DNA from 2 places in the Bacillus sp. 11B20 genome. Region 2 is predicted to be linked to the other one. Evidence: a T-box and tRNA genes for the amino acid it is inferred to sense, from the RefSeq annotation. Region 2 holds a T-box; the other holds one or more tRNA genes.
The links. A T-box is a leader RNA that pairs with one kind of tRNA and senses whether it is charged. The one in region 2 lies ahead of tyrS (tyrosine--tRNA ligase), so its partner is inferred to be a tRNA-Tyr.
Positions count from the first base shown of each region.

Region 1 (3,384 bases), on a different contig from region 2:
AATAGATACCGATGGCAAGGGTTGAACCGGCACCCGTGATAAATTATTCCTAAAAGGCAAGGTATACCCTCTTAAAGTAAAGTACTCGTTTATAAAATAAGAATCAAAGTTCTTCTTGATATATTTCTGATTTTATCGGCTTTAAACTCAAAGGTATTTTAAACTCATGAATACTTTCAATATGATTAAAAAAATGATCGATATCGTCATAATCCATTGACCATTCTTCTACCACCTTTAAATTTTTTAACTCGCTTGTTGGTTTAAATAAAAATTCACAGTGTAGTTGTTCCATATGAGAATAATCATCTTCTTCATAAACTGTAAACTGACGTACAAGGTCAAAATGAAATAGTTCCTCTCCTGTAAAGTCATAGACACCACACTGAAATAAAATTTCTTTATCTTCTTCGCCCTCAACTGCCTCCTTTGAAAAAGCCTTAAATGTTTCCCAAACCTTTTTTATATCATCGATATCTTCACGAATGCTATCTTTAAGATAACTTTCAGCATTTTTAACCGTAATCATGACAACACCTCTCCTATGTACAATTTATCTCATCCTTCTTCAATTATCCTGCCCTTTTAGTTTAATAATAAGGTAACCATCAATAAAGTAAAAGATAATCTCCTTCATATGTTCCTCGTAAGGCTTTAATTCAGAAATATTTATTCCTTGTACTGTTAGAACATTAAGAAACCCCTTAAATTTATTCATGTAATACTGAATAGAATGTAGTCTCAAATATTTTAACGTCGTGCCATTTAGCTAATTCCCCTTTCACCAGTAAACAGAACACGATTGGAAGCAATTTTGTCGTGTGAAAAATCAGCTAAAAAACAAATAAAAAACGCCCTCCTACAATTTGTAGAAAGACGTTTTAAACGTTGATATTCCTTAATTCTTCTGTAATGAATGATAATAAAGAATATCTAAAACTAGATACCGGTGGCCGGGGTCGAACCGGCACTCCGTGAGGAACACGATTTTGAGTCGTGCGCGTCTGCCAATTCCGCCACACCGGCATGATCATTAAAGAGCGCATCTTATATTAAAAACAATGGTGCCGAGGGCCGGACTTGAACCGGCACGGTAGTCACCTACCGCAGGATTTTAAGTCCTGTGTGTCTGCCAATTCCACCACCCCGGCAGTCTTTTCAAAAAAGGCGACACCCGGATTTGAACCGGGGATAAAGGTTTTGCAGACCTCTGCCTTACCACTTGGCTATGCCGCCATTATTGGAGCGGAAGACGGGATTCGAACCCGCGACCCCCACCTTGGCAAGGTGGTGTTCTACCACTGAACTACTTCCGCACATCAACTGGGCTAGCTGGATTCGAACCAACGCATGACGGAGTCAAAGTCCGTTGCCTTACCGCTTGGCTATAGCCCAATAATAAAATGGGGCGATTGATGGGAATCGAACCCACGAGTGCCAGAGCCACAATCTGGTGCGTTAACCACTTCGCCACAACCGCCATAGATGTAATGAATTATAAAGTATAATTGGCAGGGGCAGTAGGAATCGAACCCACACCGGAGGTTTTGGAGACCTCTGTTCTACCTTTAAACTATGCCCCTATGAAAATAAAAAATGGTGGAGGGGGGCGGATTCGAACCGCCGAACCCGGAGGGAGCGGATTTACAGTCCGCCGCGTTTAGCCACTTCGCTACCCCTCCACATTTGAAAAACAGTGCCGGCAAGAGGACTTGAACCCCCAACCTACTGATTACAAGTCAGTTGCTCTACCAATTGAGCTACACCGGCAAATAGTGGTGGCTCGGGACGGAATCGAACCGCCGACACACGGATTTTCAGTCCGTTGCTCTACCAACTGAGCTACCGAGCCAAGTATTCTTTTGAAAAATGGCGGTCCGGACGGGACTCGAACCCGCGACCTCCTGCGTGACAGGCAGGCATTCTAACCAACTGAACTACCGGACCATTTTGGTTGCGGGGGCAGGATTTGAACCTGCGACCTTCGGGTTATGAGCCCGACGAGCTACCGAACTGCTCCACCCCGCGACGATATAAAAGATATGGTGGAGGATGACGGGCTCGAACCGCCGACCCTCTGCTTGTAAGGCAGATGCTCTCCCAGCTGAGCTAATCCTCCGAATAAAAAATGCTGGTATATATTCTATAAAAATGGTGACCCGTACGGGATTCGAACCCGTGTTACCGCCGTGAAAGGGCGGTGTCTTAACCGCTTGACCAACGGGCCCTTTATTATGTAAATTGTGGCGGAGAGCAAGGGATTCGAACCCTTGAGACGGGGTTACCGCCTACACGATTTCCAATCGTGCTCCTTCGGCCACTCGGACAGCTCTCCAAATTGGCTCCGCAGGTAGGATTCGAACCTACGACCGATCGGTTAACAGCCGATAGCTCTACCACTGAGCTACTGCGGAATGAAGAAAGCCTGGCGATGTCCTACTCTCACAGGGGGAAACCCCCAACTACCATCGGCGCTGAAGAGCTTAACTTCCGTGTTCGGTATGGGAACGGGTGTGACCTCTTCGCCATCATCACCAGACAATTTAGTGACAAAAGATATTATACTATGTATTGAAAATAAATCAAGAGATATTTTAAAAATGTTCTCTCAAAACTAGATAACAATGTTCATGTTTCACATTAGAATATAGGTTAAGTCCTCGATCTATTAGTATCTGTCAGCTCCACGTGTCACCACGCTTCCACCTCAGACCTATCAACCTGATCATCTTTCAGGGATCTTACTTCCTTGCGGAATGGGAAATCTCATCTTGAGGGGGGCTTCATGCTTAGATGCTTTCAGCACTTATCCCGTCCGCACATAGCTACCCAGCGATGCCCTTGGCAGAACAACTGGTACACCAGCGGTGCGTCCATCCCGGTCCTCTCGTACTAAGGACAGCTCCTCTCAAATTTCCTGCGCCCGCGACGGATAGGGACCGAACTGTCTCACGACGTTCTGAACCCAGCTCGCGTACCGCTTTAATGGGCGAACAGCCCAACCCTTGGGACCGACTACAGCCCCAGGATGCGATGAGCCGACATCGAGGTGCCAAACCTCCCCGTCGATGTGGACTCTTGGGGGAGATAAGCCTGTTATCCCCGGGGTAGCTTTTATCCGTTGAGCGATGGCCCTTCCATGCGGAACCACCGGATCACTAAGCCCGACTTTCGTCCCTGCTCGACTTGTAGGTCTCGCAGTCAAGCTCCCTTGTGCCTTTACACTCTGCGAATGATTTCCAACCATTCTGAGGGAACCTTTGGGCGCCTCCGTTACATTTTAGGAGGCGACCGCCCCAGTCAAACTGCCCACCTGACACTGTCTCCCTGCCCGATAAGGGCAGCGGGTTAGAAGGTCAATACAGCCAGGGTAGTATCCCACCG
Region 1 is NZ_JBLZWZ010000007.1:2,291-5,674, reverse strand. It holds gene ACN6NB_RS04240 (hypothetical protein) at 104-529, opposite strand; tRNA gene ACN6NB_RS04235 (tRNA-Leu) at 945-1,026, opposite strand; tRNA gene ACN6NB_RS04230 (tRNA-Leu) at 1,063-1,151, opposite strand; tRNA gene ACN6NB_RS04225 (tRNA-Cys) at 1,166-1,236, opposite strand; tRNA gene ACN6NB_RS04220 (tRNA-Gly) at 1,242-1,316, opposite strand; tRNA gene ACN6NB_RS04215 (tRNA-Gln) at 1,324-1,395, opposite strand; tRNA gene ACN6NB_RS04210 (tRNA-His) at 1,405-1,480, opposite strand; tRNA gene ACN6NB_RS04205 (tRNA-Trp) at 1,510-1,583, opposite strand; tRNA gene ACN6NB_RS04200 (tRNA-Tyr) at 1,598-1,682, opposite strand; tRNA gene ACN6NB_RS04195 (tRNA-Thr) at 1,698-1,770, opposite strand; tRNA gene ACN6NB_RS04190 (tRNA-Phe) at 1,777-1,852, opposite strand; tRNA gene ACN6NB_RS04185 (tRNA-Asp) at 1,871-1,947, opposite strand; tRNA gene ACN6NB_RS04180 (tRNA-Met) at 1,952-2,028, opposite strand; tRNA gene ACN6NB_RS04175 (tRNA-Val) at 2,044-2,119, opposite strand; tRNA gene ACN6NB_RS04170 (tRNA-Glu) at 2,153-2,227, opposite strand; tRNA gene ACN6NB_RS04165 (tRNA-Ser) at 2,245-2,335, opposite strand; tRNA gene ACN6NB_RS04160 (tRNA-Asn) at 2,340-2,414, opposite strand; rRNA gene rrf (5S ribosomal RNA) at 2,424-2,539, opposite strand; rRNA gene ACN6NB_RS04150 (23S ribosomal RNA) at 2,649-3,384, opposite strand, start outside.
Region 1: it has a tRNA-Tyr gene. The T-box ahead of tyrS (tyrosine--tRNA ligase) is inferred to sense a tRNA for this amino acid. The anticodon was not compared.

Region 2 (3,384 bases):
GAAAGAAGATGACGTTTACTGGTGTACAGCTGATCCAGGCTGGGTTACAGGCACAGTGTACGGTATTTTTTCACCGTGGTTTAATGGGGCGACGAATGTGATTTTAGGCGGCCGGTTTAATCCTGATACGTGGTATGAAACCATTGAATCACTCGGTGTAACCGTTTGGTACAGTGCCCCGACAGCCTTTAGAATGCTCATGGGGGCAGGGGATGACCTCATTCAAAAATATGACCTCAGCTCGCTCCGTCATGTCTTAAGTGTGGGAGAGCCTCTTAATCCAGAAGTCATCCGCTGGGGAGATGCTGTTTTTGGCAAACGAATTCACGACACTTGGTGGATGACAGAAACGGGAGCACAGCTGATTTGTAATTATCCATGCATGGACATCAAGCCAGGCTCAATGGGAAAACCAATTCCAGGCGTAGAAGCGGCGATTGTGGATAATGCAGGAAATGAACTTCCGCCATACCGGATGGGCAACCTTGCGATTAAAAAAGGCTGGCCTTCTATGATGCATACGATCTGGAACAATCCTGAAAAATATGAATCTTACTTTATGCCGGGAGATTGGTATGTTTCAGGAGATTCAGCTTATATGGACGAAGACGGATACTTTTGGTTCCAGGGACGTGTCGATGATGTCATCATGACGTCAGGAGAGCGGGTCGGTCCATTTGAGGTGGAAAGTAAACTGGTCGAACATCCAGCCATTGCAGAGGCTGGTGTCATTGGAAAGCCAGATCCGGTCCGCGGTGAGATTATTAAAGCATTTATTGCGCTCAGAAGCGGATATGAGCCGACAGATGAGCTGAAAGAAGAGATTCGTACGTTTGTGAAAAAAGGACTCGCAGCACATGCGGCACCGCGAGAAATTGAGTTTAAAGACAAACTGCCAAAAACGAGAAGCGGAAAAATTATGAGACGTGTGCTAAAGGCGTGGGAGCTGAATTTACCTGCTGGCGACCTTTCGACAATGGAAGATTAATTTTTTCATCAGTTGACTTGATATCAAAAGTGTGTTAAAAATGACATTAGTTGAATATGAAAAGGTTTTGACTGAGATTCAGTAGAATGATCTTTCCCTGTTTTAGAGAGCTGACGGCTGGTGCAAGTCAGTACAAAGAGATATTCGAATTACCCTCACGAACCGCTTTTACGAAAAGGAGCATGCCCTGATTAGTGAAAGAACGGATCTGTCCGTTATCAGTGTAAGTGAAAAGACAAGATTTTTTGTCTTTTAAGCAGGGTGGTACCGCGATATATATCGTCCCTTCGTTCATTCGAAGGGGCGTTTTTTATGTTCATTTTAAACAAAGGAGATTTGGATATGAGTCAATTGATGGAAGAGCTATCGTTTAGAGGATTAATTCAGCAGCAAACAGATGAAGAAGGTTTAACAAAATTATTAGCAGAAGAGAAAATCAAGCTATACTCCGGCTTTGATCCGACAGCTGACAGCTTACACATTGGTCATCTATTGCCAATTTTAACATTACGCAGATTCCAAGAAGCAGGTCATCACCCGATTGCTCTTGTTGGCGGTGCGACTGGACTCATTGGCGATCCTAGTTTCAAAAAAGCAGAACGTTCACTCAACCCAGCAGAAATCGTCGAACAGTGGTCAGATAAAATCAAAGGACAGCTGTCTCAATTTCTTGATTTTGAAGCAGGCGAGAACCCAGCCGTCATCGTGAATAACTACGACTGGATCAGCCAAATGAATGTTATCACGTTCCTTCGTGATATTGGAAAGAACTTCGGTGTAAACTTTATGCTGGCAAAAGATATCGTGAGCTCACGTATCGAAACAGGGATTTCTTACACAGAATTCAGCTACGTCATCCTGCAGTCTTTAGACTTCTTAAACCTTTACAGAAATGAAAATTGTAAGCTGCAAATCGGCGGAAGTGACCAGTGGGGAAATATCACATCTGGACTTGAGCTGATCCGTAAGTCTGAAGCAGAAGGAGCAAAAGCATTCGGTCTGACGATGCCGCTTGTCACAAAAGCAGACGGCACAAAGTTTGGTAAAACAGAAGGCGGCGCTATCTGGTTAGATAAAGAAAAAACGTCTCCATATGAGTTCTACCAATTCTGGATTAACACAGATGACCGTGATGTCGTGAAATACTTAAAATACTTTACGTTCTTATCAAAAGAAGAGATCGCATCGTACGAAGAAAAAGTGCAAACAGCACCTGAAAAGCGTGAAGCGCAGCGCCGTCTAGCAGAGGAAGTGACAACACTTGTACATGGCCGTGAATCACTAGAACAGGCAGTCAACATCTCAAATGCACTATTTAAGGGCGAGATCAAATCTCTTACAGCTGAAGAAGTGAAAGTAGGCTTTAAGGATGTTCCATCAATGGAGAAAAGCAGCACAGAAGAATTAACACTAGTTGATATTCTTGTGGAATCAAAGCTGTCTCCATCAAAGCGTCAAGCACGTGAAGATATCACAAATGGTGCTGTCTCCATCAACGGAGAGAGACAAACAGATAAAGACTATGTTCTCTCAGCTGACGACCGAATTGAAAACCAATTTACCGTTTTAAGAAGAGGGAAAAAGAAATACTTCCTTGTGACGTATAAATAAATCTCTATGAAACAGTAAACATCATGGAAAAGCACCTCAAATGTTCGTGTACATTGAGGTGCTTTTCTTTTTTATGTAGAAGTTGCTCATTCGTCTGCTTCTTGTTCAAGGAGTGAATCTTTGTTTGTATAAGCATGTTCTACCTTACAAATTCGGGTAGTATAGGATTCATACCAATCCTTTTTCCCCTTTTTTTGAACACGCTGATGTGCTGTATGTGCTTTCCATTCTTTGATGGCTGCTAATGAATCCCAGTAAGATACAGTGATCCCAACACCACGTTCATCTCGTACACTTTCTATTCCAAGAAACCCATCTAGATCTTTCGCTAATTCTTCCATTTTTTGAGCAGCCGCAGCGTATTCTTTCTGCTCAACATTTGTTCGTTTTGATGTGAAAATCACGGCATAGTAGGGTGGAGCAGGGGTTTGCGTAAATAGCATCTAGTAGAACCTCCTTTTTCTATTGATATTATATATGAAAGAAAGAAGGTCTCGTAGTCTTTTTGTTTGAATTTAAAAAAGTCCAAGGTGCTTTTTGATTATTTATATTTCTGTAAAATCATCTCATAAACATTACCTTGTTCACTTTTCTGACATATTTTTCTTTTATAAAATAGAGTCGTATAAGATGAATAAGGGGGAATGAAAGTGATTTTTGTTAAGAAAAGGAGTTTGCAAATTCTCGTTGCGCTTGCATTGGTGATTGGTTCAATGGCTTTTATCCAGCCAAAAGAGGTGAAGGCGGCTGAGCATAATCCGGTTGTGATGGTACATGGTATTGGT
Region 2 is NZ_JBLZWZ010000008.1:793,411-796,794, reverse strand. It holds gene acsA (acetate--CoA ligase) at 1-988, shown strand, start outside; T-box leader at 1,047-1,278, shown strand; gene tyrS (tyrosine--tRNA ligase) at 1,331-2,599, shown strand; gene ACN6NB_RS13435 (antibiotic biosynthesis monooxygenase family protein) at 2,686-3,042, opposite strand; gene ACN6NB_RS13430 (esterase/lipase family protein) at 3,313-3,384, shown strand, end outside.